2 linked regions of the Aureimonas sp. SA4125 genome follow. Each later gene encodes a partner of the first gene's protein in a complex. Links are inferred from orthologs where the notes say so. Each region holds a gene or a part of one and is shown in the gene's direction. Other genes may lie near its edges.

What was found.
Region 2: the proteins of ccmE (region 1) and ccmB are in contact, whole or in part, in a solved structure (PDB 8CE8), measured with the Escherichia coli proteins. The link is inferred for Aureimonas sp. SA4125 from one-to-one orthologs.

What each region holds. Positions count from the first base shown.
Region 1 is NZ_AP025032.1:1,358,423-1,373,394, forward strand. The notes cover bases 2,530-5,528. They hold ccmE (cytochrome c maturation protein CcmE), read left to right. Parts: upstream 2,530-3,773; coding sequence 3,774-4,283; downstream 4,284-5,528. Other genes in these bases: ccmI (c-type cytochrome biogenesis protein CcmI), read left to right, coding at 2,536-3,777; Sa4125_RS06270 (heme lyase CcmF/NrfE family subunit), read left to right, coding at 4,280-5,528. Also shown: Sa4125_RS06245 (response regulator transcription factor), read left to right, coding at 1-523; Sa4125_RS06250 (ATP-binding protein), read left to right, coding at 504-1,886; Sa4125_RS06255 (hypothetical protein), read left to right, coding at 1,964-2,356; more of Sa4125_RS06270, read left to right, coding at 5,529-6,265; Sa4125_RS06275 (cytochrome c-type biogenesis protein), read left to right, coding at 6,319-6,801; Sa4125_RS06280 (diguanylate cyclase), read right to left, coding at 6,911-8,938; Sa4125_RS06285 (Do family serine endopeptidase), read left to right, coding at 9,608-11,161; Sa4125_RS06290 (response regulator transcription factor), read left to right, coding at 11,315-11,989; Sa4125_RS06295 (helix-turn-helix domain-containing protein), read right to left, coding at 11,996-12,367; Sa4125_RS06300 (glucose 1-dehydrogenase), read left to right, coding at 12,465-13,196; Sa4125_RS06305 (ATP-binding protein), read left to right, coding at 13,307-14,746; Sa4125_RS06310 (bifunctional [glutamine synthetase] adenylyltransferase/[glutamine synthetase]-adenylyl-L-tyrosine phosphorylase), read left to right, coding at 14,712-14,972. UniProt on the Escherichia coli protein: Heme chaperone required for the biogenesis of c-type cytochromes. Transiently binds heme delivered by CcmC and transfers the heme to apo-cytochromes in a process facilitated by CcmF and CcmH.
Region 2 is NZ_AP025032.1:4,443,847-4,458,751, reverse strand. Bases 11,947-14,878 are described here. They hold ccmB (heme exporter protein CcmB), read left to right. Parts: upstream 11,947-13,048; coding sequence 13,049-13,708; downstream 13,709-14,878. Other genes in these bases: Sa4125_RS20985 (DsbE family thiol:disulfide interchange protein), read left to right, coding at 14,755-14,878; ccmD (heme exporter protein CcmD), read left to right, coding at 14,588-14,758; Sa4125_RS20995 (heme ABC transporter permease), read left to right, coding at 13,786-14,541; ccmA (heme ABC exporter ATP-binding protein CcmA), read left to right, coding at 12,366-13,052; Sa4125_RS21010 (helix-turn-helix domain-containing protein), read left to right, coding at 11,947-12,231. Outside these bases: thpR (RNA 2',3'-cyclic phosphodiesterase), read right to left, coding at 1-150; Sa4125_RS21055 (arylesterase), read right to left, coding at 395-1,108; Sa4125_RS21050 (ABC transporter ATP-binding protein), read left to right, coding at 1,175-1,933; Sa4125_RS21045 (ABC transporter permease), read left to right, coding at 2,035-4,524; Sa4125_RS21040 (Bax inhibitor-1/YccA family protein), read left to right, coding at 4,740-5,504; Sa4125_RS21035 (GNAT family N-acetyltransferase), read left to right, coding at 5,611-6,174; Sa4125_RS21030 (DUF2794 domain-containing protein), read right to left, coding at 6,314-6,715; Sa4125_RS21025 (DUF1223 domain-containing protein), read right to left, coding at 6,946-7,716; aconitate hydratase AcnA, read right to left, coding at 8,023-10,767; Sa4125_RS21015 (NAD(P)-dependent oxidoreductase), read right to left, coding at 11,151-11,762; more of Sa4125_RS21010, read left to right, coding at 11,902-11,946; more of Sa4125_RS20985, read left to right, coding at 14,879-14,905. UniProt on the Escherichia coli protein: Required for the export of heme to the periplasm for the biogenesis of c-type cytochromes.

The sequences.
Region 1 (14,972 bases):
CGACATCGGCCTGCCCAACCTCGACGGCATCAGCGTGCTGGAGCGCTGGCGCCGCGACGGCCGCAGCATGCCGGTGCTGATCCTCACCGCGCGCGATCGCTGGAGCGACAAGGTGGCGGGGATCGACGCGGGCGCCGACGACTACGTCACGAAGCCCTTCCACATCGAGGAAGTCCTGGCCCGCGTCAGGGCGCTGATCCGGCGCGCGGCGGGCCACGCCTCGTCCGACATCAATTGCGGGCCGCTGCGGCTCGACACTAAGGCCTCGAAGGCGACGGTCAACGGCACGGCGCTGAAGCTCACCTCGCACGAATACCGGCTTCTGGCCTATCTCATGCACCACAAGGACGAGATCGTCTCGCGCACCGAGCTGATCGAGCACCTCTACGACCAGGATTTCGACCGCGACTCCAACACGATCGAAGTCTTCGTCGGGCGTCTCAGGCGCAAGATCGGCGTCGACCTCATCGAGACCGTGCGGGGGCTCGGCTACAGGATCCGCGATGAGACTGCGGGGGCCTGATTCCCTCGCCTTCCGCGTCATCGCGCTGTCCAGCCTCTGGGCCATCGCGGCGTTCACGGTCATCGGCGGGCTGATCTCCACCCTCTACGACCAGACGGCCTCGCGCGGCTTCGAGGACCTGCTCGTCGCCCATCTCTACAACCTCGTCAACACGGTCAGCGTCACGCCGGAAGGGATCCTGACCGGCACGCCCGACCTTGGCGACCTGCGCTATTCCCGTCCGCTGTCTGGCTGGTACTGGGAGGTTCTGCCGGCCGCGCCCAACACCAAGGGCCGTCTCTCCTCGGCCTCGCTCGGCAGCGCCGAAATCGTCTCCCCGAACGCCAAGGTCGCGCCCTTCGACCTCTATTATCGCCGCAACTACGAGTCCCCCGGTCTCGACGGCGAGGAGCTGAAGGTGGTCGAGACCGAGATCGTGCTCGACCAGGAAAACCGCGTCGCGCGCTTCCGCGTGATGGGCAATGCGAGCCTCCTCAACGCCGACATCGCCCAGTTCGACTGGCGGCTCGGCCTCTATCTCGGCTGCTTCGGACTCGGCTCCATCCTCATCAACGCCGTCGCCATCCTCTACGGTCTCAGGCCGCTCGTCGCCGTTCGACGCGCGCTGGGCGAGGTGAGGGCGGGTCACGAGGAGCGGTTGCGCGGCGATTTCCCGGCCGAGATCCGGCCGTTGACGCAGGAAATGAACGGCCTCATCGACAACAACCGCCGCATCGTCGAGCGCGCCCGCACCCAGGTCGGCAATCTCGCCCATTCGCTGAAGACGCCGATCGCCGTCCTCACCAACGAGGCGACGGCGATCGGCGGCGAGAAGGGGCGCCTCGTGGCCGAGCAGACCGAGAGCATGCGCTTCCAGGTGCAGCACTATCTCGACCGGGCGCGCGTGGCGGCGCAGAGCGAGGGCGTCGTCTTTCGCGCCGCCGTCGGACCGGCGCTGGAGCGCCTGGCGCGGGTGATGGCGAAGCTCAATCCGGCGCTCCGATTTGACGGGCCGACCCTTTCCGGCATGCCGCTGGTCTTTGCCGGCGAGAGCCAGGACTACGAGGAAATGGTCGGCAACCTGCTCGAGAACGCCGCCAAATGGAGCAGGAGCACCATCCGCCTGTCGGCGGTGGCGGAAGGCGGCAGCTTTCGCACGATCATCGAGGACGATGGACCGGGGCTCGGCGAGGCCGAGATCGTCGAGGCGCTGAAGCGGGGCAGGCGGCTCGACGAGAACAAGCCGGGCAGCGGCCTCGGCCTCTCCATTGTCGCGGAGACGGTGCGCGAGTACCGTGGGACGCTGACCCTGTCGCGGTCCGATCTCGGCGGCCTGAAGGCCGAAATCGTCCTGCCGCTGGTCGTTGGCCCCGAGACTTCGTAGAGGTGATGGCAGACTGGAACCTCCGCGGCGCCGCGGGGTTGCCGCACCGACGACGGCCGCAAGATCTGGATCCCGACATGCCCGCGACTTTTCGAACCCTGCCCCTCCTTGCCCTCGTCAGCCTTCTCGGCGCCTGCGCCGGCCCGGCGGCGAACACGCCGACGTCGACCGGCGTTCTGGCGCTCGGCGGTGGGCTGGTCGGCCAGGTGAAGGAAGTCAGCCTTTCGGGAGAGGCGCGGGCGAAGGCGCTCGAGGCGGAATTCCAGGCGCTGCAGTTCGCGCCGGCGGGACAAGAAGTCGCATGGAGCGCCGGCCGCTATCAGGGCTCGGTGGTGCCGACGCAGCTCTACCGCATCGGCTCGCAGGACTGCCGCGGCTATTCGCAGACCGTGATCGCCAGGGGCAAGACGATGAAGCAGGTCGGCACCGCCTGCCGCGGCGAGGACGGCCTGTGGAAGACTGTCGCCTGATCCGGCGCTGATCTGCGGCATCTCCACACGGGGATGCTTGCGTTGAAAAGTGGCGGTGGCGCGCGGGGCTTGCTATGTCCGGGCTCGGCACCGCTTCGAGGGCGCCGGCATCCGGCGTGCTGTCCGGGACGAGAGGCGAGGAGAGGGCGGTCGCGCCGCCTTTGAGGATGGACGTAGGCTTGTTCTGGATCATCGCGGTCTTCCTGACCGCTGTCGTGACGCTGATCGTGCTCTGGCCCCTGTTGCGCCGGCGGCCCGAATCCGAGCCGATCAGGGCGCAGTACGACGTCGAGGTCTACGGCGCGCAGCTGGACGAGCTGAAGGCCGATCTTGCCCGCGGCACGATCGCCGAGGACGATGCCGTCGTCGCCCGCGCCGAGATCGGCCGGCGGCTGCTGAAGGCGGCGGACGAGGCGGAGACGGATCGCGCCGCCCTCCGCAAGCCGCGCCGGCTGGCGGTCGCGATCGGCACCGTCGCGCTGGCGGTGCCGGTCGGCGCGATCGCCTTCTACGCCCTGACCGGCTCCCCCGCCGCGCCCGACATGCCGCTCGCCGCCCGTCTTTCCGTCGATCCGTCCCGGGCCGACCTGCCGACCCTCGTGGCGCAGGCCGAGGCGCGGCTGAAGGCCAATCCGAACGACGGCGCCGGCTGGGACCTCCTCGGCCCGATCTACCTGCGCACCGGCCGGGCCGACGAGGCCGTGACGGCGCTCGGCAACGCCATCCGGATCCTCGGTGCAACGCCCGAGCGCGAGACCGGCTATGGCGAGGCGCAGACGCAGGCGGCGCAAGGCGAGGTGACCGACGGGGCACGCGCGGCCTTCGAGCGGGCGCTGGCACTGAATCCCGACTATCTGCCGGCACGTTTCTTCATCGCTCTCGATCTGTCGCAGGAGGGCCGTTTTGCCAAGGCGGCCCCGGCCTGGCAGGGCCTCATCGCCGCAAGCCCCGAGGGTGCGCCCTGGCTTCCCCTGGCCCAGTCGGCGCTGGCCGACGCGCAGCAGAAGATGGCGGCGGCCCCGGACGCCCCGGGCGCTCCGGCCGACACCGCTGCAGCCGTGCCGCCGGCCGCGGTCGCCGGTTCCCCACCCGCACAAGCTCAAACACAGGCATCAGCCCCAGCCTTGCCCGGCCCGAACGGGGCCGACGTCGCGGCCGCGTCCGAAATGTCCGGCGACGACCGCAGGGCGATGATCGAGGGCATGGTCGGCCAGCTCGCCGCCCGCCTGAAAACCGCCCCGAACGACGTCGAGGGTTGGAAACGCCTGCTGCGATCCTATAGCGTCCTCGGCGAGACCGGGAAGGCGCAGGGCGCACTGGCAGATGCCCGCGCCGTCTTTGCCAGCGGTACGGCCGAGCGGAGCGCGCTCGACGGCTTTGCTGCGGAACTCGGCCTTTCCGCGACGGGAACGACGCCATGACACGAAAGCAGAAGCGACTCTCCTCGATCGGCGCCATCCTCGTGGTCCTTGCCGCGGCGGTCGGACTGGTCTTGAGCGCCATGTCCGACAGCGTCGCCTTCTTCGCCTCGCCGACCGACGTGATGTCGCAGGTGCCCGGCAATGCCCAGCGCATCCGGCTCGGCGGTCTCGTCGAGACCGGCTCGATCGACCGCGAGGCGGGCGAGGTCATCCGCTTCCGCGTCACCGATTCCGTCGAGAGCGTGGCCGTCGTCTACAAGGGCCTTCTGCCTGACCTCTTCCGGGAGGGGCAGGGCGTGGTCACCGAGGGTACGCTCGGGCCGGACCGTATCTTCGTCGCCGACACCGTGCTTGCCAAGCACGACGAGAGCTACATGCCGAAGGAGGTCGTCGACGACATGAAGGCGCGCGGCCTCTGGCAGGAGGGCAAGGGCATGCCGACCGCGAGCGGCGCGACACCGCCGGCATCGCCGGTGGCGCCGGCGGCAGGGGGAGCGGGCACATGATCGTCGAAATCGGGCATTTCGCGCTCGTCCTCGCGCTCGTCACGGCTGTCATGCAGACGGCCCTGCCGCTCGTCGGCGCCCGCATCGGCGATATCAGGCTGATGGAAACCGGCGAGGTCACCGCCGTCACCTGTTTCGCCCTCGTCGCGCTCGCCTTCGCGGCGCTGACGGTCGCCTATGTCACGTCCGATTTCTCGGTCCTCAACGTCGTCGAGAACTCGCATTCGGCCAAGCCGATGCTCTACAAGATCACCGGCGTCTGGGGCAATCACGAGGGCTCGATGCTCCTCTGGGTGCTCATCCTCAGCTTCTTCAGCGCGCTCGTGGCGCTTTTCGGCCGCGACATCCCGGCCTCGCTGAAGGCGAATGTCCTTTCGGTGCAGGCGCTCATCACGGTCGCCTTCCTCCTCTTCATCCTCCTGACGTCGAACCCGTTCCAGCGTCTCATCCCGGCGCCGTTCGAGGGACAGGATCTCAACCCGATCCTCCAGGATATCGGGCTCGCGGTGCATCCGCCGCTGCTCTATCTCGGCTATGTCGGCTTTTCCGTCGCCTTCTCCTTCGCCGTCGCCGCCCTGATCGACGGGCGCATCGATGCCGCGTGGGCGCGCTGGGTGCGGCCGTGGACGCTGGTCGCCTGGGTCTTCCTGACGCTCGGCATCGCGATGGGTTCCTACTGGGCCTATTACGAGCTCGGCTGGGGTGGCTGGTGGTTCTGGGATCCGGTCGAGAACGCCTCCTTCATGCCCTGGCTTTCCGGGACGGCGCTCCTGCACTCGGCGCTGGTCATGGAAAAGCGCGCGGCGCTGAAGATCTGGACCGTGCTTCTGGCCATCCTCACCTTCTCGCTGTCGCTGCTCGGCACCTTCCTCGTGCGCTCGGGCGTCCTCACCTCGGTGCACGCGTTTGCGACCGATCCTTCGCGCGGCGTCTTCATCCTCGCCATCCTGATGCTGTTCATCGGCGGATCGCTCGCGCTCTTCGCCTTCCGGGCGCAGACGCTGGAATCTGGCGGGCTGTTCGCGCCGATCTCGCGCGAGGGGGCACTCGTCTTCAACAACCTGTTCCTGACGACGGCCTGCGCGACGGTTCTCATCGGAACGCTCTACCCGCTGGTCCTCGAAGTGCTGACGGGCGCCAAGATTTCCGTCGGGGCGCCGTTCTTCGACCTGACTTTCGGCCCGTTGATGCTGCCGCTGCTTCTCGCCGTGCCCTTCGGTCCTTTGCTCGCCTGGAAGCGGGGCGATCTTCTGGCGGCGGCGCAGCGGCTGTATTTCGCCGTCGGCACGGCGCTCGCGGCGATCATCCTGACGCTCGCCTTCACGCAAGGCATGCGCATCCTCGCCGCGCTCGGCTTCGGCCTCGCCGTCTGGCTTCTGGCCGGTGCCGCGACCGATCTCGCTCTGCGCACCGGCTATCCCCGCGTCCCGGCCCGCATCGCGCTCCGCCGCTTCGTTGGTCTGCCGCGATCGGCCTTCGGCACGGCGCTCGCCCATGCCGGGCTCGGCCTGACGGTGCTCGGCGTCATCGCCACCTCCGCCTTCCAGACCGAGCTCGTGACGACGATGAAGCCCGGCGACATGCGCGAGGCCGGCGGCTACCAGATCCGCTTCGACGGACTCGCGCCGCGCGAGGGACCGAACTATCGCGAGGAGGTCGGCGGCTTCACTCTGAGCCGCGGCGGCGTCGCGCAGGCGACGATGGAAAGCGCCAAGCGCTTCTATCCCGCGCGGCAGATGCCGACGACCGAGGCCGGCATCCACACGCACTGGCTGAGCCAGACCTATATCGCCCTGGGCGAGACGACGGCGGGCTCCACCGTGGTGCGGATCTGGTACAAGCCGCTGATCACGCTGATCTGGATCGGCGCGGTCGTCATGGCCGTCGGCGGCACGGTGTCGCTCGCCGACCGGCGCTTGCGGGTCGGGGCCCCGGCACGCTCGCGCAAGCGGGCGCGGCAGGCCGGAGCCATACCCGCGTGAGCCGGTTCCTCGAAGTCTCGGTCGTGGCCTTCGGCCTCCTGGTCGGGCCGGTCATGCTGGTCGCGCCGGGCGCCTCGGTGCCGGGGCGTGCCGCACCCTTCGTCGACGTCTTCTCCGGCACGGCCGAGGCGGTGCAGCCCGACGAGGTCCTCGCCGATCCGGCGCTGGAAAAGCGCGCCCGCGCATTGTCGGCGGGCCTTCGCTGCCTCGTCTGCCAGAACCAGTCGATCGACGACAGCGACGCCTCGCTCGCCAGGGATCTGCGCGTCCTCGTGCGCGAGCGCCTGGTGGCGGGCGACAGCGATGGCGCGGTGATCGACTACGTCGTCGCCCGCTATGGCGAGTTCGTTCTTCTGAACCCGCGCCTGTCGACCGGGACGATCGTGCTCTGGACGGCACCCCTCGCCCTCATCCTCGCCGGCGCCGCCTTCGCCCTCTACGCCGCCCGCCGCCGCAAGCGCGAGCCGGCGAGTGCCGTGCTGACGGCGGAGGAGGAAAGCGCGGTGGAGCGGACGCTGGCGGAGCGGGGGCTGTAGGGCGGCGGAGCGCTGCCGCGCCCCTGCCGCGCTCGCTCGGCAATTCCCCTGAACCCTCATCTTCCCGAACCTCTCAGGCCGCCGTTACGCCTTGGCGCTGCTTGTCGGCCTACGATCCGTGCCCGGAAGTCGTCGATCGCGACAGCGCGCCGCGCGGGAGCGTGACGAGACCCGACTGAAGCGCAGCGACGACGCGATCGCGTCCGTCGGACTTGGCCTGATAGAGCGCCCCGTCGGTCGCCTTCAGCAGCGCTGCGGCATCGTCATAGCCCGCACCCGATGACAGGGAGGCGACGCCGATGCTGATCGAGACCACGCCTCGCTCGCTGCCAGCATGCTGAATGTTGAGGTCGCGGACAGCCTGGCAAAGGCTCTCTCCCAGCCGCGTGGCACCCTCCGAGCCGGTATTGGGAAGAACCGCCGCGAACTCCTCGCCACCGTAGCGGGCAGGCATGTCGCCGGGCCGCCGAAGCATGATCCGCAGAACGGCGCTGATCTGCCGGAGGCATTCGTCGCCCTCTGGGTGGCCATAGGTGTCGTTGAATTTCTTGAAATGATCGACATCGATGAGCAGCAGGCTGAAATCGGACTTGTCGCGAAGACTTCGGCCAAACTCGGACGCCAGTTTTTCATCGAAGACGCGGCGGTTGGCCAGTCCGGTCAGACCGTCCGTCGACGCCAGGGCGGCCAGCCGCTGATTGGCCTGCTCCAGCTTGCTCTCCGCCAGCTTGCGCCGGGAGATGTCGCGAATGACGAGAACGATGCCATTGCCCGCTTCGAGCGGTGTGCCGCCGACCTCTACCCAGAGATAATGGCCGTTGGCATGCTTGATGCGATACTGGATGCCCGAGACGGACTGCCCCGCATCGAGCTTTCGCATCATTGCGTCGACGATGACGATGTCGTCGGGATGGGCGATCGCCCGCGGGTGCTTGCCTTCCAGCGCCTCCGGTTCAAGGCCGAGGAGGGTGCGGCTGGCGGGTGAGACGAAGACGCGGAGCCCGTCTACGTCAAGGCAAGTGATGAGGTCGGAGGAGTTCTCGGCCAGCAACCGGTAGCGTGCCTCGCTGGCCGCCACGACCTCCTCGGCGCGTTTGCCCGTCGCCAGATCGCCCGCCATCGAATCGAGGGCCTGCCCGAGCGTTCGAAACTCCGGCGCCTGCCACGACTCAATGGTCGTTCTGGCGTCGAAGTCGCCGGCGCCGATGCGGCCGGCGATCTTTGTCAGCCGATGGATCGGCCGAATCTGCGTCCAGTAGCCGAGCCACCAGGCGCCGCACAGGACCAATGCCAGGATCGTCAATGCGATCAGCGCGCTGACGATTCCCCTGGAGCGGACCGGCGCGACGATGTCCTCCGTGGCTACCCCGACGACCAGCATGGCGCCCGCCGTGGCCGCTCCGGCGACGGGCGCAAAGCCGACGACGCTGTCCTGCTTGTCCAACTCCGGGACCTCGGCCTCTCCGCCCTTCGGAGAGGCTTGGATGGCAGCCATCATGGGATGCATCGTGAAGGACGATCCAAAAGCGATCGTGTTCGGCCAGCGGGCAAGAACCCTGCTGGTCCGCGGCTCCACCAGCGTCACGGCCCGCCGCCCATCCTCGGAAAACTGCCGTGCCAGGTTCGTGAATCCCCCGAGGTCCATCCCCACGAAAACCGCCCCCGGAACCTTTCCGTTGACCTTGGGCAGGGCCATCGCGGTGACCACCGTCGGCTTGCGGCTCACTTTGCCGATGTTGAAATTGCCAACCAAGAATTCGGGCGCATCCTTGGCCATGATCCGGCGCACAAGGCTGACATCGCCGAACTGCTGACGTTTTCTGAGCATGTTGTGGCAGACGATCGTGCCGTTGGCGTTCATGACGCCCATCGTATGGAACTGCGGGTTCGCATCGCGCAGGCGCGTGACGAGAGTGTCGCAGAATAGACCGCCCTCGGCTTGGACGCCGGGCACTTGCCTCAGCGCGTCGAGAAGAACCCGTGTCTCGTCGAAGACGACGGAAAAGCGTGCGGCGGCCAGTGCGGCCGACTGCCGGACCTCCTCGCGCGCTCGCTCCATCGTTTCGCGAAAATCGATGACAATACCGACCCCCATGAAGAGGGCGATTGGCAAAAGGGCGGCCGCCATCATCGCCATAAGCCGCATTCGAATACTGACGTTCTTGAGCAGGCGAAGGCGCAACTGTAAGAAATCCTTATGAGCAGGACTTATACTTTACAGGTCAAAGGTAAAGAGAGCCGCATCGGCCAGGAGATTTTCAGGCGTCGGGAGATGCGTCGACCCGGAGGCCGCCTTCTGCATGTCGCACGCTCCAGTTCTCCGGCTGGGGGCACGGCAGAACGGAGGGGCGGCGATTTTGCCGGAGCCGCATTCCGCGTCATCCATGCTGCGCGCCGCAGGAGCGCATTCGCAAGCGCCGGGTCGACGGCGGAGGAGGAAGCGCAGACAGCTGATGTCCGGCCGCGCTTTTGCCGGGCGGAAAGTGTGCTGGCATGGGCGACGTTTGTGGCGAGCGGGCAGCGCGGCCGTGGCTGTCAAAGGCCCCGGTCGGTTTGCCACCCGAATTCTCGACGGGGATCGACTCTCCTCGCATGGAGGGAGGAGGACGCTTTCGAAAATCGTCGCTGAACCACCAACATTACCAAGTCTTCACGACGCTGAAGGGGTCCTGTAACCCGAGACGTCCTATCTCTCCAGGTGAAGCGGGATATGGCGTCGACGATGCCGCCCGCGATATTGTTCACGGCAAGAGCACCGCGGCTGCGGCACTCCTCCCGAGAATAACCAGGGAAAAGGACGAAATCGATGCCAGACGTAAAGCAGTCTCCCAAGCGTAACCGCATGCTCGTCGCAGCGCTCGCGGCCGGCGTCGCCGGCTCGGCCTTTGCCGGCGGCGTCATGACCAGCACGACCTCCAGCCACGCCGAACCGGTTCAGGTCACCTCTCCGGTCCAGAGCTTCGGCTTTGCCGACGTCGTCGAGAGGGTGAGCCCGGCGGTCGTCTCCGTCCGCGTCAAGGAGAAGATGGCCGCCGCAGCGGCCGACCGCGGTGACGACGACCAGGCCAGCCCGTTCGACAATCTGCCCGACGATCACCCGCTGAAGCGCTTCTTCGAGTTCGGCAATCCGGGCGGACCAGGGGCCCAGGGCATGCCCGGCCAGCGGGGCGGGCCCCGCGGCATGCAGCCGCGCCGAGAGAATCGCCAGGCCACCGCACAGGGCTCGGGCTTCTTCATCTCCGATGACGGCTACCTCGTCACCAACAACCATGTCGTCGACGGCGGCGAGAACTTCACCGTGGTGATGGACGACGGCAAGGAATACGACGCCAAGCTGATCGGCACGGACAAGCGGACCGACCTCGCCGTGCTGAAGGTCGACGCCAAGAACCAGAAGTTCACCTATGTCGAGTTCGGCGACGACTCCAAGGCCCGCACCGGCGACTGGGTCGTGGCGGTCGGCAACCCCTTCGGCCTCGGCGGCTCGGTCACCGCCGGCATCATCTCGGCGCGTGGTCGCGACATCGGCGCCGGTCCCTACGACGACTTCCTGCAGATCGACGCGGCGGTGAACCGCGGCAATTCGGGCGGCCCGGCCTTCAATCTCGAAGGCAAGGTCATCGGCGTCAACACGGCGATCTTCTCGCCGTCGGGCGGCAATGTCGGCATCGCCTTCGCCATCCCCGCCTCGACCGCCAAGAACGTCGTCCAGTCGCTGCGCGAGAAGGGCAGCGTCCAGCGCGGCTGGCTCGGCGTGCAGATCGCCTCCGTCACCGACGACATCTCGGAGGCCGTCGGCCTTGCCAACGAGGACGGCGCCATCGTGACGCTCCCGGAAAACTCGACCCCGGCCTCGGAAGCGGGCATCCAGACGGGTGACGTCATCACCGCGGTGAACGGCGAGACGATCAAGGGTCCGAAGGAACTGGCCCGCAAGGTCGCCGAGTTCGCGCCGAATACCTCGATCGACGTTACGATCTGGCGCGACAATGCCGCGCAGACGATCGCGGTGAAGCTCGGCAACATTGCCAGCCTTGACGAAGCGGCTTCGGCCGACGCGATGTCGAGCGGCTCGCCCGTCGACCCGTCCTCGCTGTCCGGCTACGGACTGACGCTGACGCCGTCCGATGACGGCAGCGGCCTCGTCGTCACCGAGGTCGATCCGTCCTCGCCGGCGTCCGAGAAGGGCGTCCAGACCGGCGACATCATCGTCTCGGTCAACGGCAAGGCGGTCAAGTCGCAGGGCGACGTGACGAAGGCACTGTCCGATGCCGACAAGAGCGGCCGCAAGGCGGCGCTGTTCCAGCTGAAGAACGGCGACCAGAACCGGTTCGTGGCCCTCCCCATCGCCAAGGGCTGATGCGTAGGGCCCGGGGGATTCTCCCAGGCTCCGCGCGAGGAGGCGGCGGGCCATCGCGGGCCGCCGCCGCTTGCCGTCGCGGCGGTGGGCGACCTGATCAAAAGGGGGCGAAACGTCATGGCACTATCCGCTGAATCCGCTACATCCAGATCCATGCGCATTCTCATCATCGAAGACGATCGCGAGGCGGCCTCCTATCTGGTGAAAGCCCTGAAGGAGGCGGGACACGTTCCCGACCATGCCGGCGACGGCGCCTCCGGCTTTCACATGGCCGACACGCGCGACTACGACGTGATGGTGGTCGACCGCATGCTGCCCGAGCGCGATGGCCTGTCGCTCATCTCGGGCCTGCGCGAGAAGGGCAACCAGACGCCGGCGCTGATCCTTTCGGCGCTCGGCCAGGTGGATGACCGCGTCACCGGCCTGCGCGCCGGCGGTGACGACTACCTCGCCAAACCCTTCGCCTTTTCCGAGCTCCTCGCCCGCGTCGAGGTCCTTGGCCGGCGTCGCGGCGGACGCGACATCGAGACCTCCTACAGGGTCGGCGATCTCGAGCTCGACCGCCTGTCGCACGAGGTGCGACGCGGCGGCAAGCCGATCGTTCTTCAGCCGCGCGAGTTCCGCCTGCTCGAATACATGATGAAGAATGCCGGCCAGGTGGTGACCCGCACCATGCTTCTGGAAAACGTCTGGGATTACCATTTCGACCCGCAGACGAACGTCATCGACGTCCACGTCTCGCGCCTGCGCGCCAAGATCGAGCGCGAATTCGGCTCGCCGCTGCTGCATACGGTGCGTGGTGCCGGCTACATCATGCGGGCGGAATAGCGCCTTTCACGTGCCGGGGCGCTGGTCGAAGTTGCGCTGGGCGGCCTGAACGTCTGCCACATGATCGCGCGTCCACTGATAGAGCGCGGCCATGGGGTCCTTCAGAGAGTGGCCAAGCGGGGTGATGGAGTATTCCACCGCCACCGGCGAGGATGCGATCACCTGCCGCGAGACCAGGCCGTTGCGCTCGAGCCGCCTCAGCGCCTGCGTGAGCGCCTTCTGCGTCACCCCCTCCAGCCGTCGCCGCAGCATGTTGAACCGCGTCGGCTGGGTGCAGAGCACGGAGAGGATCATGATCGACCATTTGTTGGCGATCTCGTCGATGATCGGGCGCGTGGCGCAGGCTTCGGCGAAGACGGGATCGGCAGAATCGCTCATAGCGGTTTCCTCCTGTATACCTAGGCGATAGCAAGTGCCTAATTGACCGTAGGTATACAGGATATACCTGGAAGCTCCACGCAAATGGAGCAAGAGCATGTCGAAAATGAACGGAAAGATCGCGGTCGTCGCTGGCGGCGGCAGCGGGATCGGTCTCGCCACCGCCAAGCGGCTCGCGGCCGAGGGCGCAACGGTCATTGTCACAGGGCGACGCCAGGCGGAACTGGACAAGGCGGTGGCCGAAATCGGCGGGAGGGCCGAGGCGGTCCGGGGCGACTTGACGGATCCCGCCGATCTCGCCCGGCTGCACGACGCGGTCGCGGCGCGGGCCGGCAGGCTGGACATCCTCGTCTTCTCTTCCGGCGTCGCCGAAGTCCTCCCGCTCGCCGATATCACTCCGGCGCACTTCGACAAGATCTTCGACATCAACGTCCGCGCCATGGTGTTCACCGTGCAGACACTCGTTCCGCTGATGCGGGAGGGCAGCGCGATCGTTCTGGTCGGCTCGATCGCTGGTGTGATCGGCACGCCGGGCTACGGTGTCTACAATGCCAGCAAGGCGGCGGTGCGATCCTGGGCGCGGACGTGGACGGCGGAGCTCTCCAGCCGTGGCATCCGGGTCAACACACTGAGCCCAGGGCCGATCGACACGGCGATGATGGCCGCCGCCTCCGAGGAAATCAGGGCCGGCCTCGCGGCCCAAATTCCGCTCGGCCGCATGGGGCGGCCGGAGGAGGTCGCCGCCGCGGCCCTGTTTCTCGCCTCGGACGAAAGCAGTTACATCGCCGGTGCGGAATTGTGCATCGATGGCGGAATGACGCAGGTGTGAGACTCGGGCAGGGCCCGGCCTCGTGAAGATGGAAGGGCCCTTGCCATGAACAACTCCCCCCGCGACGCGGGCACCGTGCGGCTCGCCCCGACAAGGGCGGAGGCGATCGCCTGATGCGCCGGCTGCGCTCGCTCATGCGGATGACGGCGGTCCGCCTGTCGGCGATCTATCTCGCGCTGTTTGCCATCTTCGCCGTCACGCTCGTCGTCTACGTCACCGCGACGGCCGCCGGCATCCTGCAGAGCCAGGCGCGGGCGACGATCGGCGAGGAGATCGCCGAGCTCGGCCGGATCTACTACAACGGCGGCATCGTCGGCCTCGTCCGGTCGATCGAGCGACGGGCGCGCCAGCCGGGCGCCTCGCTCTATCTCGTCACCGATGCGACGGGCAGGATCCTCGCCGGCAACGTCGCCAGCCTCCAGGCCGGAATCCTCGACAAGAGCGGCTTCACCGACAAGGCTTTCGGCTACGAGCGCTTCGCCGACGACACGAGGGACCGCTACCATCTGGCGCTTGCCGAGATCGTCGCTCTGCCGAACGGCATGCGTGTGCTCGTCGGCCGTGACCAGAGCGAGCAGGAGCGGTTTCGCGTCATCGTCCAGCGGGCGCTGATCCTCGCCCTCGGCCTGATGACGGCGGGCGCGCTCTTCGCCTGGCTGATCGTCGGGCGGCGCGCGCTGAAGCGGCTCGACCAGATGTCGGCCTCGAGCGCGCGGATCCTTGCCGGCGACCTCGGCGAGCGCCTGCCGGTCACCGGCGCCGGCGACGAGTTCGACCGCCTCTCGGCCAATCTCAATACGCTGCTCGCCCGTGTCGCGCTCCTGCAGGAGGGCCTGCGCCAGGTCTCCGACAACATCGCCCACGATCTGAAGACGCCGCTGACGCGCCTGCGCAACCGCGCCGAAGGGGCGCTCGCCGACGCTTCGGCCGGCGGCGATCCGCGCGCGGCGCTGGAAAGCAACATCGCCGAAGCCGACCAGATGATCCGCACCTTCGACGCGCTGTTGATGATCAGCCGCGTCGAAGCCGGATTTCATCCGGCGGAGAAGGACGTCAGCGACGTCGCGCGGATCGTCGCCGACGTCGCCGAGCTTTACGAGCCTCTGGCCGAGGATGCCGGTGCAAAGCTGGTGACCTCGGTCGCGGGCCCCGTCGAGGCGCATGTCAGCCGGGAGCTCATCAGCCAGGCGCTGTCCAACCTCATCGACAACGCGCTGAAATACGCCGCGCGCGACGGGATGGAGACGACGGTGACGGTCGGGCTCGAACGGCGCGGCGACCGCTGTGTCCTCTCGGTCTCCGACGACGGGCCGGGCATCCCCGGGGACAAGCGCGACCGGGTTCTGGAACGTTTCTACCGGCTCGACGAGAGCCGCACGAAGCCGGGCTCCGGCCTCGGCCTGTCGCTGGTGCAGGCGATCGCGCAACTGCACGGCGGGCATCTCGCCCTTGAGGATGCGGCGCCCGGCCTTAGAGTGGTCCTCGACTTCCCCCTCGACGGAAAGGTCGTGACCCGTGACGAACCGCCCAGGCTCATCGCCGCAAGCTGAAACGCTCCGGCTGACGATCGGCGGCGACGCCGACCTCGTCCCGCTCGACGCCGCCAGAGCCGAGGCCTGGATCGCCGATCTCGCCCGGCAGGCCGATGCGAGCGCGTGCCCGCAGCTTTCCGCCCTTCTGCGTGACGTGGGCAACCCGGACCGGGCGCGCCTTGGCGCGGTCCTCGATCTGTCGAGCCATCTGAACGCCGTGATGCTGTCGCGGCCGGACTTCCTC
Region 2 (14,905 bases), 3.1 Mb from region 1 along the record:
GAGGCGGCTCTCCACATCGCCGACGAAGCGCAGCGTCAGATGGTAATTCTCGACGTCGATCCACCGCGCGGAGGGCATGCCGCCGCGCAGGAAGGACAGGGAGAGGGCCGCATCACGCGGGATTTCGATGGCTGTGAACAGTCTCGGCATCAGACAACCTCTCCGGGAAGCAGGGGTCTCGAATCGAATCCTTTCACCTCGTTCGCATGGTTTCAAGACAGGGATACCGGGATAGGCCGGCAACCGCCCTGCCGATGGCGCAATGCACAACTAGTTTCGCCATCGTGCCGGGCGGGTCGCTCGAAGGTCGAGCGATGAGGGGAGATCCATCCCTTCAGCAGAGCTTCCGGTCGCCCGTGCCTCGACCCGGACAGGGAGCGCGGGCCTCCGTGGCTCAGTCCGCCGGCGCTGCCGCGGCGGCATCGAGCGCGGCCGTTACCGCCGGCAGGATCTTCTCCACGACCATCGCGACGCCCTTTGCATTGGGATGCATGGCGTCCGCCTGGTTGAGATCCGCGGTGCCGGCGACGCCGTCGAGGAAGAAGGGGTAGAGCGGCACGTCGTAACGCTCGGCAAGCCGGGCATAGATCGGATTGAAGGCGGCGGCGTAGTCCGGCCCCATGTTCGGCGGGGCGATCATGCCGGCCAGAAGCACGGGGATTTCGCGCTGCTGCAGGCGTTCCAGGATGGCGTCGAGGTTCCTTTCGGTGATCTCGGGCAAGACGCCGCGCAAGGCATCGTTGGCGCCGAGTTCGACGATGACGAGGCTGGCGCCGTCGGGCACCGACCAGTCGAGCCGGGCAAGGCCGCCCGTGGTCGTATCGCCGGAAACGCCGGCATTGACGACCGTGGCCGGATAGCCTTTCGCAACGAGGGCCGCCTGCAGCTGCTCGGGAAAGGACTCGCCCGGCCCGACGCCGTATCCGGCCGAGAGGCTGTCGCCGAAGGCGACGATCTGCGATGGCGCGGCGCCGTTCGACACGGCCTGCGCGACAGCGGGCCCTGAGAGACAGATGGTCGCAGCGGCAAGGGCGAAAAGGGGGCCCAGTGCGAGATGCGGCCATGACAATGCCGTCAAGCGTGCGGTGAACGGTTTAAAGCGTGACATCGGGCGCCCATATTGCGGTCGGCCTCCGGCGAAGGCCCATCGATGTGCATATAGGGACCCGAACGCGTGGCAGAACCGGCAATCCGATTACAGAATGTCCACCTGACCCTCGGCAGCGGTCGCTCGTCCGTGCATGTGTTGAAGGGTGTCGATCTCACCGTCTCGCGCGGGGAGTCGGTCGGCATCGTCGGCCCCTCGGGTTCGGGCAAGTCGACGCTTCTGATGGTCCTGGCCGGGCTGGAGCGGGCCGATAGCGGGCTGGTGGAAATCGCCGGGCAGGCGCTCGGGCCGCTGAGCGAAGACAGGCTCGCGACGTTCCGCGGCCGCAATATCGGCATCGTGTTCCAGTCCTTCCACCTCATTCCCAACATGACCGCGCTGGAGAACGTCGCCGTGCCGCTGGAGCTCGCCGGCCATGCGGACGCCTTTGCGCGGGCCGAGCGGGAACTCGCCAATGTCGGGTTGAAAGACCGGGTGACGCATTATCCGGGCGAACTGTCGGGCGGTGAGCAGCAGCGCGTCGCGATGGCGCGGGCGCTGGCCCCTGAGCCCGCGATCCTGATCGCCGACGAGCCGACCGGCAATCTCGATGCGGTGACGGGTGTGCAGATCGCCGACCTTCTCTTTGCCGAACAGGCGCGGCGGCAGATGACCCTCATCCTCGTCACCCACGACCGGGAACTGGCCGCCCGCTGCAGCCGCGAGGTGCGCGTGCGCAGCGGCGAGATCGAGGCGGCGCCTGTCGCCGGCATGCCACCGATCGGCGCCGGCAGCGTTGAGGCCCGCATCCTGGGCAACGAGGCTCGCCTCGGGATGGTGCCGTGACGGCGGTCGACGCGGTCGCGACGGCGAGCGATCAGAGGCGCCAGGCGGCGAGCGGACGCGGCGCCCAGCTGAAGCTCGCGGCCCGCTTCGCGCTGCGCGAAATGCGCGGCGGCCTTTCCGGCTTCTACATCTTCCTGGCCTGCATCACCCTCGGCGTCGCCTCGATCGCGGCGGTGAATTCGGTGTCGCAGATGATGACGTCGGGCATATCCGAGCAGGGCCGCGCCATTCTCGGCGGCGACCTGCGCTTCGCCCTCGTCCAGCGCACGGTGACGGGACCCGAAGAGGCCTATCTCGACAGTCTCGGCACGGTCTCCGCCGCGACGTCGATGCGCTCGATGGCCCGCCTTCCCGACGGCAGCGACCAGTCGCTGGTGGAGGTCAAGGCGGTGGACGAGCGTTATCCGCTGTTCGGCTCGCTGGAGACAGAGCCGGCGCTGCCGCTGCCCGAACTCCTTACCGAACGAAACGGTCATTTCGGCGCGCTGGTGGCGCAGGAGCTTCTGGATCGGATGAACATCCGGCCGGGCGCGCTTCTGAGGCTCGGCTCGAGCGAGGTGGAGATCCGCGGCGTCGTGCTGCGCGAGCCCGATCTTCTGTCGGACGGCATGAATTTCGCCCCGCGGCTGCTCCTTTCCGAGGCGGCAATCGCGGCGACGGGCCTTGTCCAGCCGGGCAGCCTGATCGAGCACAGCTACAAGGTCAGGCTGCCGGAGGGCACGGATGCCAAGGCGGTGGCGGATGACGCGAACGAACGCTTCCCCGGCGCCGGCTGGAGCGTGCGCACGTCCGAGAGGGCGGCGCCCTCGCTTCAGCGCAACATCGAGCGCTTCTCGCAGTTCCTGACGCTGGTCGGGCTGACTGCGCTGATCGTCGGCGGCGTCGGCGTCGCCAATGCGGTGAACGCCTATCTCGACGCCAAGCGCCAGGTCATTGCGACATTCAAGAGCCTCGGCGCCGGCGGCACCTTCGTGGTCACCGTCTATCTCATCCAGATCATGACGCTCGCCCTCGTCGGCGTCGGGCTCGGTCTCGTTCTCGGCGCCGCTGCGCCCTTCGCGACCGCACGCTTTCTCGAAAGCGTCATCCCGGTCGCCGCCAGCGCTTCCGTCTATCCCGGCGCGCTCGCGCTTGCCGCCGTCTTCGGCCTCCTGACCGCGCTCGCCTTCGCGCTCTTGCCCCTCGGGCATACGCGCGACGTGCCGGCGACCGCGCTCTTCCGTGAAATGTCGACGTCGGGCAGGGGGCGGATCCGCTGGAGCTATCTTCTCGGCGCGATCGGCCTCGCCGCGGTCATCGCCGTCCTCGCACTCGCCATGGCGAGCGATCGCAAGGTCGCGGCGATCTTCCTCGTCGCCACCGCCGTCGCCTTCCTGATCCTGCGCGCCGTCGCCTGGGGCATCCAGCACCTCGCCCGGCGCATGCCGCGGGTCGGCTCGACGCCGCTTCGTCTCGCCATCGGCAACATCCATCGGCCGGGCGCCCTGACATCCTCCGTCGTGCTCTCGCTCGGCCTCGGACTGACACTCCTCGTCACGCTTGCCGTCATCGACAACGCGCTTCGCCGCGAGATATCGACCGGCCTTGCCGACCGGGCGCCGAACTTCTTCTTCGTCGACATCCAGAGGGACCAGATCGACCCGTTCCGGGCGGAGATCGAAAGGCTCGCGCCGGGCTCCAGGCTCGACGCCGCGCCGATGCTGCGCGGGCGGATCACGCAGCTGAATGGCGTCGACGTGGCCAAGATGACCATTCCGGCAGAGGGCGGATGGGTGCTGCGCGGCGACCGCGGCGTGACCTACGCGCCGGCGCTGCCGGAGAATTCGAACGTCACCGAGGGTGAATGGTGGCCCGCCGACTACAGCGGCGAGCCGCTGGTTTCCTTTTCGGCGGAAGAGGCGGGAGAGCTCGGCCTGAAGATCGGCGAGACGCTGACGGTGAACGTGCTCGGCCGCGACATCACGGCGAAGATCGCCAATTTCCGCACCGTCGAGTGGGAGTCGCTGTCGATCAACTTCGTCATGGTCTTCTCGCCCAATACATTCGCCGGTGCGCCGCATGCCTGGCTGGCGACGCTGGCGATCCCGGGGGCGACGGCCGAGACCGAGAGGGCGGTGCTGAACGGCATCACCAACGCCTATCCCGCCGTGACGACGGTGCGCGTCAAGGACGCGCTCGACGCCATCAACGGGCTGATCGCGCAGCTGGCACTGGCGATCCGGGCGGCGGCGGCGGTGGCGCTGGTCGCTTCGGTGCTGGTGCTGTCGGGTGCGCTCGCGGCCAGCAACCGCAACCGCGTGCATGACGCCGTCGTCCTGAAGACGCTCGGCGCGACGCGCGCCACGCTGATCGCCGCCTTCACGATGGAGTACATGCTGCTCGGCCTTGCGACCGCCGTGTTCGCCATTGCTGCGGGCGCGCTCGCGGCCTGGTTCGTGGTTTCCTCGATCATGCAGCTGCCCTTCACCTTCGACGCGACGGTGGCGTTGTCGACACTCGTCGTCTCGCTGGTTCTGACGGTCGGCTTCGGCCTTCTCGGGACCTGGCGGGTGCTTGGACAGAAGGCGGCGCCGGTGCTGCGCAGCCTCTAGCGCGGCCGCAGGCGCCGGGGGAGAGGGCAATGACGCAAATTTAATGCTCCCTCACGGATTCGCGCACGCCGAGGGCGACCTTGGTCTTGTGCGGACGGGCTCTCGTCCGCATATTGTTGTCAGGCATGCTGGGCCCCCCGCCAGCGGCGCCTCGATCGCCTGCAATCGCAGGCTTGATCGACACCGGACGGGGAACGCAGAAAAGGAAACTCTCCATGGCGGACAAGTGGAATCAGGGCGCGCAAAGCGTCCCGCTCGCCGGGTCCAGGGTCGACGACACCATCGACCAGGGCCTGCGCGCATACATGATCAAGGTCTACAATCTGATGGCCGGCGGTCTCGCGATCACCGGCGTCGCGGCATACATGATGTTCACCCTGTCGGTGGTGACGAACGAGGCAGGCGCCATCACGGCGTTGACGCCGCTCGGCCAGACCGTCTTCGGCTCGCCGCTGAAGTGGGTGCTGATGTTCGCCCCGCTGGCGATGGTGCTGTTCCTGTCCTTCCGCGTCGACAAGATGAGCGTCGCGGCGGCGCAGGCGACGTTCTGGGGCTATGCGGCCCTCGTCGGTCTGTCGCTGTCGACCATCTTCATGGTCTACACGCAGCAGTCCATCGTCCAGGTGTTCTTCGTCACGGCGGCCTCCTTCGGCGCGCTGTCGCTCTTCGGCTACACGACGAAGCGTGACCTCTCGGCCTGGGGCTCGTTCCTGTTCATGGGCGTGATCGGCATCATCATCGCGTCGGTGGTGAACATCTTCCTCGCCTCCAGCGCCCTTGCCTTCGCCATCTCGGCGATTGGCGTGCTCGTCTTCGCCGGCCTCACCGCCTACGACACGCAGCAGATCAAGGAAATGTACTACGAGGGCGACGGCTCGGCGGTCATGGGCCGCAAGGCCATCATGGGCGCGCTGCGCCTCTACCTCGACTTCATCAACATGTTCATGTTCCTGCTGCAGCTCTTCGGCCAGCGCCGCTAAGCCAGCGGTTCATGACGCATGCGAGAAGGGCGGCCCTCGGGTCGCCCTTTTCTTTTGCCCGCGGGTTTGCCATGGGAGGGCTGGACCAGCGGGGAGTTGAGTGTCGATGAGTGCCTTTGTCCTGCGCGAGGCGGTTCTGACCGACGTGCCGCGCCTTGCCGAAATCTATGGTCACGCGGTCCTCAACGGAACGGCGACCTTCGAACTCGTGCCGCCCGACGCGGCGGAAATGCAGGTCCGCTTCGAATCGCTGACGCGGCAGGGCTATCCCTACATCGTCGCCGCCGACCGCAAGGACCGCGTCATCGGCTACGCCTATGCCGGCCCCTTCCGGGCACGGCCGGCCTATCGCTGGTCGGTCGAGGATTCCGTCTACATCGCGCCGGAGGCCTATGGCCGCGGCGCCGGCAGGGCGCTTCTGGAGCGGCTGCTCGAACTCTGCGAGGAACTTGGCTTTCGGCAGATGATCGCGGTGATCGGCGGCTCGGACCATGCCCCCTCGATCCGCCTGCACGAGCGCGCGGGCTTTCGCACCATCGGCATCTTCCACGGCTCGGGCTTCAAGTTCGGCCGCTGGGTCGACACCGTCTTCATGCAGATCCCGATCGGCGACGGCCGGACCAGCCTGCCGGACGAGACGTCGGGTCCCGGACTTCTGTTCGGCGTCTGAGCCCCGGCGTTTCGGACGATCTGGCGAAATCGCCGGAATCGTCAGGTCTCGCTTTGCCGCGCCGGTGCGAAAGCCTGATCCCCATGCTTCGCCGGGCGCTCCAAAGCGCTCTGCCGGCTGGCGGGTCCGCCGGCGCGGATCAGCGGACGAGTTTCAGCGCCTTGTCGAACACCTTCATCACCTGCCCGAGATCGTGTCCGCGCTTCAGCACCAGGCCGCCGGCGGCGATGACGCTGAACGCGCCCTGGCGCCGGGCCAGCTTCGGGTTCTTCTCGATCCGGAAAAGCGGCATCTCGCTGGAGCGGCGGAAGACCGAGAAGACGGCGCGGTCCTTCAGCGTGTCGATGGCATAGTCCCGCCATTCGCCTGCGGCGACCATGCGGCCATAGACGTTGAGGATCTCGGAGAATTCGCGGCGGTCGAAGCAGACGAGCGGGGGAGGTGGACTTCGGACGGTTGACAGGTCGATGAGGGTCGCCGACGCGGTGCGCTCCGAAGCGAGATCAGCCAAATTCCGTTCCCCTTGCGTATCCCGCGCGATGAAGCGGGCCTCCGATCAGGATGAAGGATCCGCATCCCCCGAAACGCCATGGTGCCATGAAAGCTCCGGGGCGGCAAAAGCTTTTCGGTCTGCGAGGCGCGCGGGGTGCGTGTCGTTCCAGGCGAGGGAAGGCCACCCGCGACACGCGGGCGGTCCATCGGAGAGCGATCCGGCGGTTCGGCGCGCCCGCCACGCCGCCGCCGCTGCGACCGCCGGACCGGTGGATGGCATCAGAAGTCAATGGCCGCTGCAGCCAGAATAGGACCCGGCGCGCCTGCTGCCGTGACGGACTGCAAGACCGCCGCGCACCCGCCCTTGCGACCGTTAGCCCCCTGCATCGACGAGACCGGGATATCGACGCTGAGCGTCTTGCCGTCCCACATGCCGAGAATGCGCCAGTCCCGGACCGCGTGCACGCTGTAGAGCGTCAGCCCCTTGTTCTCGCCTTTGTCGACGACGGTCTCGACCTTCTCGTCGTAAGTGATCAGCATCAGCACCGGGGGCTTTCCCGTCGTGCTCGGCGGAACCCCGTCGGCGCTGATGTGCAGCCGGTCGCCGTGCACGGTGAGGTCGACCGAAACGTTGGTCTTTCGCTCTGTCAGCGCGGTCTCGTCCAGCGCCTTCCGAATCTCGTCCTCGCGCGAGCCCACCACGTCGCGCTGTCCGTTGACGACAACCTGCGGCGTATAAATCGTGCCGGTGCCGAGCGCCCTGGAATAGGCCCGCTGGCGATCGGTGTTGGCGCGGGTGGCCAGGGGGTCGCTCCAGCCGATGTAGTTCCAATAGTCGACATGATAGGAAAGGGCGACGATCTCGGGATCCTTCGCCAGTCTGCCAAGGATGCGGTCGGCCGGCGGGCAGGAGGAACAGCCTTGGCTCGTGAACAGCTCGACGACTCCGCGCACGCTGCGGCTGCTGGCCGGATGCTCCTCGGCAGACGACGGCGGCGTCGGGCCCGCCATGACTATGGCAACGACGAAGGCAAGCACCCGGCCAATCACGTGTATCGATATCCGCTTCGCAACGAGGAGCAGGGCTCCTCTGGGGGATCTGGCTCCACGAGGCTTCTCGCAGAAAAGGGCGCCTTGCTGCGACGCTGTCCTCGTAAGGTATCCATAGGACGGACGCAAACTCCACCCTAGGAGATCATGATAGTTCGGTGTCAGAGCACTCACCACTCAATTGGCAGTGAGGCAGCCCGGCGAGCGCGCGCCACAGTCGTGATCGGGCCTGCCGCAGGGGCAAAAAAAACCGCCGGCGCTGGGCCGGCGGTTCTCCAGTCTCATCGAGCGGAAGGGTCTGGCGGATCAGGCGGCCAGACGCCTCAGGACGTATTGCAGGATGCCGCCATGGCGGTAGTATTCGAGCTCATCGAGGGTATCGATGCGGCAGAGCAGCGGCACCATGGTCACCGTGCCGTCGGACCGCTCGATCTTCGCCTGCATCTTCTGACGCGGCTGGATCGTCTTCAGTCCCTCGATGGTGACGATCTCGTCGCCCTTCAGCTCCAGCGTCTGCCAGGAGGTGCCCTCCTCGAACAGGAAGGGCACGACGCCCATGCCGACGAGGTTGGAGCGGTGGATGCGCTCGAAGGACTGGGCGATGACCGCCCGCACGCCGAGAAGGACCGTGCCCTTGGCCGCCCAGTCGCGCGAGGAGCCGGTGCCGTATTCCTTGCCGGCGAAGACGACGAGCGGCACGCCCTCTTCCTTGTACCGCATCGCCGCATCGTAGATCGGCATGGTCTCGCCCGAAGGCTCATGCTTGGTGACGCCGCCCTCGATGCCCGGCACCATCTGGTTCTTGATGCGGATGTTGGCAAACGTGCCGCGCATCATGATCTGATGATTGCCGCGGCGCGCGCCGTAGGAGTTGAAGTCGACGGGGCGGACCTGGTGGCTGACGAGATAGTCGCCGGCCGGGCCGTTGGCCTTGATCGATCCCGCCGGCGAGATGTGGTCGGTGGTGATGGAATCGAGGAAGAGGCCGAGGACGCGGGCGCCGTGGATGTCCTCCACCGGCACCGGCTCCATGGTCATGCCCTCGAAGTAGGGCGGGTTCTGGACATAGGTCGAGCGATCGTCCCAGTCGTAGGTGAGGCCGCCCGAGACGTCGATCTTCTGCCAGTGCTCGTCGCCCCTGAAGACGTCGGAATAGCGCTCGACGAAGAGGTCGCGGGTCACCGTCTTGCGGACGATCTCGGCGATCTCCTGCGTCGTCGGCCAGATGTCCTTCAGGAACACGTCGTTGCCGTCGCGATCCTTGCCGAGCGGGTCCTTGGTGATGTCGACGAAGAGCGAGCCGGCGATGGCGTAGGCGACGACGAGCGGCGGCGAGGCCAGCCAGTTGGCGCGCACGTCCGGATTGACCCGGCCCTCGAAATTGCGGTTGCCCGACAGGACCGAGCAGGCGACGAGGTCGTTCTTGGTGATCGCCTCGGAGATCGCCTCCGGCAACGGGCCGGAATTGCCGATGCAGGTCGTGCAGCCATAGCCGACGAGGTTGAACCCCATCGCGTCGAGGTCCTTCTGCAGGTCGGCCTTTTCGAGATACTCGGTGACGATCTGCGATCCCGGCGCGAGCGAGGTCTTCACCCAGGGCTTTACCGTGAGGCCGAGAGCATGCGCCTTGCGGGCGACGAGGCCGGCGGCGACGAGAACGTTCGGGTTCGAGGTGTTGGTGCAGGAGGTGATCGCGGCGATGACCACGTCGCCGTCGGCGATGCCGTGCTCGGTGCCTTCCACGGCATAGCGCGTCACGGCCGGGCCCTCGAAGGCGCCGGTCGCGCCTTCCGAGACGAAGCGGGCCTCGTCCGTCGACGGCGCCTTGGCGGTGGCGCCCTGAAGTTCGGGCAGAGCGGCAGCGAAGGCTTTCGAGACGTCGGTCAAGGCGACGCGGTCCTGCGGGCGCTTCGGGCCGGCGAGCGAGGGAACGACGGTCGACAGGTCGAGCGACAGCGTGTCGGTGAAGACCGGGTCCGTGCTCGTCTCGTCGCGGTACATCCCCTGCGCCCGCGAATAGGCCTCGACGAGGGCGACGCGCTGCTGGTCGCGGCCGGTCGCCTCGAGATAGCTGATCGTATCCTTGTCGACCGGGAAGAAGCCGCAGGTCGCGCCATATTCCGGTGCCATGTTGGCGATCGTCGCCTGGTCTTCCAGAGTGAGGTTCGACAGGCCGGGGCCATAGAACTCGACGAACTTGCCGACGACGCCCTTCTTGCGCAGCATCTGCGTGACGGTCAGCACCAGATCGGTGGCGGTGGTGCCTTCCGGGAGCTTGCCTTCGACGCGGAAGCCGATGACTTCGGGGATCAGCATGGAGACGGGCTGGCCGAGCATCGCGGCCTCGGCCTCGATGCCGCCGACGCCCCAGCCGAGGACCGACAGGCCGTTGACCATCGTGGTGTGGGAATCGGTGCCGACGAGGGTGTCGGGATAGGCGATCGTCTCGCCGTCCTCTTCCTTGGTCCAGACCGTCTGCGCGAGATATTCGAGATTCACCTGATGGCAGATGCCGGTGCCGGGCGGCACGACGCGGAAATTCTCGAAGGCTTCCGAGCCCCAGCGCAGGAAGGTGTAACGCTCACCATTGCGACCGTATTCGGCGTCGACGTTCTTCTTGAAGGAGTCGGCCTGGCCGAAGAAGTCGACCATGACGGAGTGGTCGATGACGAGGTCGACGGGGACCAGCGGGTTGATCTTGGTCGGGTCGGCGCCGAGCTGGCGGGTGGCGTCGCGCATGGCGGCGAGATCGACGACGGCGGGAACGCCGGTGAAGTCCTGCATCAGCACGCGGGCCGGGCGGTAGGCGATCTCATGGCCGGCGGTGCCGCGATCCTCGACCCAGTTGGCGACGGCGCGGATGTCGTCGGCCTTGACGGTGCGGCCGTCCTCGTTGCGCAGGAGATTCTCGAGGATGACCTTCATCGAGAAAGGCAGGCGGGAAGCGCCGGCGAGGCCGTTCCGCTCGGCTTCCTGCAGGTCGAAATAGACATAGGGCTTGCCGCCGACGTCGAGCGTCTTGCGGCATTTGAAGCTGTCTGGATGAGACACGGCGTCTGTTCCTTCTCGAACTGAATGATTGTCCGAAAGGCGAACGCCTGCGGCGCGCGGAAAAAGCGCCGAAAGTGCGGGTACGACCATTTCCGCTTGTCCGCCCCGAAGCCCGTCCGCAAGGGAGGCGATTTCGATTCGGCACTGAAACTCCACCCCGGCCGCTGGTGTGGTTGCGGCTCTTATAGGCAAGTTTGTAACGGCTATAAAGGGCGAACCGCCGGGATTTCGCGAATATCGCCGCGCTGCGAAAAGGCCGGCGCAAGCTCCCTTGGGAGGTCTTCAGCCGGGCCGCCAATGATGTGATGCGCCTCCCGGGGGACAGCCCGCGCGAGCGCCTCGCCCGGGCTGTCCGCCACGTCGGCCGCGACGTCGGTCCGTCGCTAATACCCGACGGTGAACCGCTGGCGGGAATGGGCCGGCCGTTCGACTTCGTCGACGAGCGCGATGGCATAGTCCTGGTAGGAAATGCTGCTGCCCTGCGCGTGGGTCAAAAGCGCGTCGCGGCCGAGCCGGAAGTGCCCTGTCCTCTCGCCGGGAACAAACATCGCCGAGGGCGACAGGAAGGTCCAGTCGATCTCGGCCTCGCCGCGCAGCCGGTCGAGAAAGGCGGCCCCGGCGGTGGCTTCTTCTTTGTACTGCGCCGGGAAGTCCGGGGAATCGAGCAGCTGCACTCCGGGGGCGACCTCGAGACTGCCGGCGCCGCCGACGACGAGATAGCGCCTGACCCCCGAGGCGCGCACGGCGTCGATCAGCCTGACGGGGTCGCTGACGGCGAAGGGGACGGCGCTGATGACTGCATCGTGACCGGCGAGAAGGGGGGCGAGCCCCTCCTGATCCAGGACATCGCCCTGGCGGGCGACGACGCCCGGCGCCGAGAGCACCTTTTCCGGCCGGCGGACGATGGCGGTGACGGTGTGGCCGCGCTGCAGGAGTTCGTCGAGGATAGGCGCGCCGACATTGCCGGTGGCGCCGATGAGGGCAAGATTCATGATGGCATTTCTCCTTGGTTCCGAATAGAAACCAGGTGCATTTTCCTTATCCAGGTGTAAAGAAGGCACCACCACATCACTTGGTTACCCCGAGGAGACCGCCGTGCTGCCCAACATCTATGCGGCCGACTGCCCGACGCGGATGATCCTCGACCGGGTGGCCGACAAATGGGCGGTTCTGGTTCTGGGTCTGCTCGCGGACGGCCCCGTCCGCTTCAACCAGTTGCGCCGCTCCATCGAGGGCCTGTCGCAGAAGATGCTGTCGCAGACATTGAAAAGTCTGGAGCGGGACGGTTTGGTCAGCCGAAAAGCGTTCGCGACGGTCCCGGTGACGGTCGAGTACAGCATCACCCCACTCGGGCAAACGCTGGCGGCCACCGTCGATGCCCTGCGCCTCTGGGCGGAAGCCCATTTCGAGGAAGTGCAACGCGCCCAGCAGCAATACGATCTGCAACGCGTCGCAGCCGCCTGAGACGCGGGGGTGCCGATCGCCTGCCCGCTTTACCGCGGCGGGTGATTGCTGCAAAGCAGGGCCATGAGTGTGTTGCTCCCTCCGCTTCGACAAAGGCCCGTTCTCGCCTCGCGCGCCTTTGGGCGGCCATGGGCATGAAAATCCTTGCGCGCGGCCTCTGCGCTGCGCGGGCCGCGAGCGTCATCGCCGGACCGCTCGATTTCGAACTCTCCAGCGGCGAGGCGCTGGTCGTCACCGGCCAGAACGGGGCGGGCAAATCGACCCTCCTGCGCACGCTGGCGGGGCTCCTGCCGAAAGGCGGCGGGACGCTCGAGATCGAGGGTTTTCTGGCCGTCGACGGTGAGCCGGCGCGGCGTCTTGCCGAGGTCGCGCACTATCTCGGCCACCGCAACGCCATGAAGCCGGCCGAGAGCGTCGGTGCCGGTCTCGGCTTCTGGCGCGACTTCTTCGGTGCGCCCGGCATTTCCATCGAGGCGGCGCTGGCCGCCGTCGGCCTGCCCATGGTGGCGAAACTGCCATTCGCCTACCTCTCGGCCGGCCAGCAGCGCCGCGCCGCGATCGCACGGCTCCTCGTCTCGCACCGCCCGGTGTGGATCCTCGACGAGCCGACAGCCGCCCTCGACAAGGGCTCGCAGGCAATGTTCGCCCGGATTCTGGCGCAGCATCTGGAGGGCGGCGGCATCGTCGTCGCCGCGACGCATCAGCCGCTCGGGCTCGTCGCGCGCGAGTTGCGGCTCGACCATCGTGCGGCGGGGAGTGCGTCGTCGCGGGATCTGCCTCTTGATCGGGCGGAACGCGCCGCGGCGGAGGGCTGGCTGTGATCGCGGTTTTCCGCCGCGATGTCAGGCTCGCCTTTGCCGGCGGCGGCGGAGCGATGACCGGCGTCATCTTCTTCCTCGCCGTGGTCGCGACCATGCCTTTTGGCGTCGGTCCCGACCTCAACCTCCTGTCGCGCATCGGCCCGGCGATCCTGTGGATCGGCGCGCTGCTCTCGGCGCTGCTCACCCTCGACCGGCTGTTTCAGGCCGACCGCGACGACGGCACGCTCGACCTCCTCGTCATGGGCGACACGCCGCTGCCGCTCGTGGTGCTGGCGAAGTGCCTGGCACACTGGGCGGCAAGCGGCCTGCCGCTGGTGCTGGCGACACCGGTCCTCGGCCTGTTCCTGGCGCAGGAGCCGCTGACGTCGGGTGCGGTGATGCTGACGCTCCTCGTCGGCACGCCGGCGATCACCTTCATCGGTGCCGTCGGCGCGGCCGTCGCCATCGCCCTGCCGCGCGGCGGCCTCCTGGTTTCCGTCCTCGTCCTGCCGCTCGCCATCCCCGTGCTGATCTTCGGCGTCTCCGCCAGCTACGGCGCGGTCAACGCCAACGACCCCTTTCTGTCGCCGCTGATGATCCTCGGGGCCCTCACTTTGTTCTTCGCCGTGCTCGGGCCGATCGCGGCGGCGGCGGCGCTGAAGAGTGCGGGCGACTGAGCCGCTGCGGGCATCGGTCGCGACGATGGCGAAGAAGTCCATTTGCCCCGGCTTTCCAACCCTTCTAAAGTAGAGGGATGACCGACCTCTCCGCCGCTCCCGGCCGTTTCGCCATTCTCGCCAATCCGACGCGCTTCCTGCAGCTCTCGGGTGCCGTCCAGCCTTGGCTCTATGGCCTCGCGGCGGCAGCGCTCGTCGTCGGCCTCTGGCTCGGTCTGACCGCGCCCGAGGACTACCAGCAGGGCTCGACCGTCCGGATCATGTTCGTCCACGTGCCCTTCGCCTGGATCGCGATGATGGCCTGGACGGTCATGTCGGTCTCGGCACTCGGCACGCTCGTCTGGCGCCATCCGCTTGCCGACGTCGCGGTGAAGGCCGCAGCACCCGTCGGCGCGGTGTTCACGGCGCTGGCGCTCGTCACCGGCGCGATCTGGGGCCGGCCGATGTGGGGCACATGGTGGGTCTGGGACGCGCGGCTGACCTCGGTCTTCATCCTCTTCCTCATGTATCTCGGCCTGATCGCGCTGACGCGGGCCCTCGACGATCCCGGCCGCTCGGCCAAGGCGGCGGCGATCCTCGTCCTCGTCGGCTTCGTCAACATCCCGATCATCAAGTTCTCGGTCGACTGGTGGAACACGCTGCACCAGCCGGCCAGCGTCATGCGGCTGGACGGGCCGGCGATGCCGGCGGCCTATCTCTGGCCGCTGATGATCTCGGCCATCGGCTTCACGCTGCTGTTCTTCGCCCTGCACCTGACGGCGATGCGCACGGAAATCCTGCGCCGGCGCGTGCGGGCGCTGACGAAACTGTCGCTGCGCGCGACCGACGCCTGAGCGCGAGCGGACGGAAAGCCCTGACATGCGGACGGAAAGCCCTGACATGCAGAACGACTATTTCGCCTTCATCCTCGCCGCCTATGCCGTTTCCGCGCTGGCGGTCGGCGGCCTCGGCCTTTGGGTCTTCTTCGACGCGCGCGGCCGGCGGGCGGATCTTGCGGCGCTCGAGGCGAGCGGCGTCAGGCGGCGTTCGGCGCGGGACGGCGGAGCATGAGCGTCGATCGGCATACCACGCGGCGCAGGCCCTCGCTCTTCGTCCTCCTGCCGCTTATCCTGTTCCTGTCGCTGGCCGGCGTCTTCCTGTACCAGCTGGTGTCGGGCCATGATCCGCAGGAACTGCCCTCGGCGCTGATCGGCAATC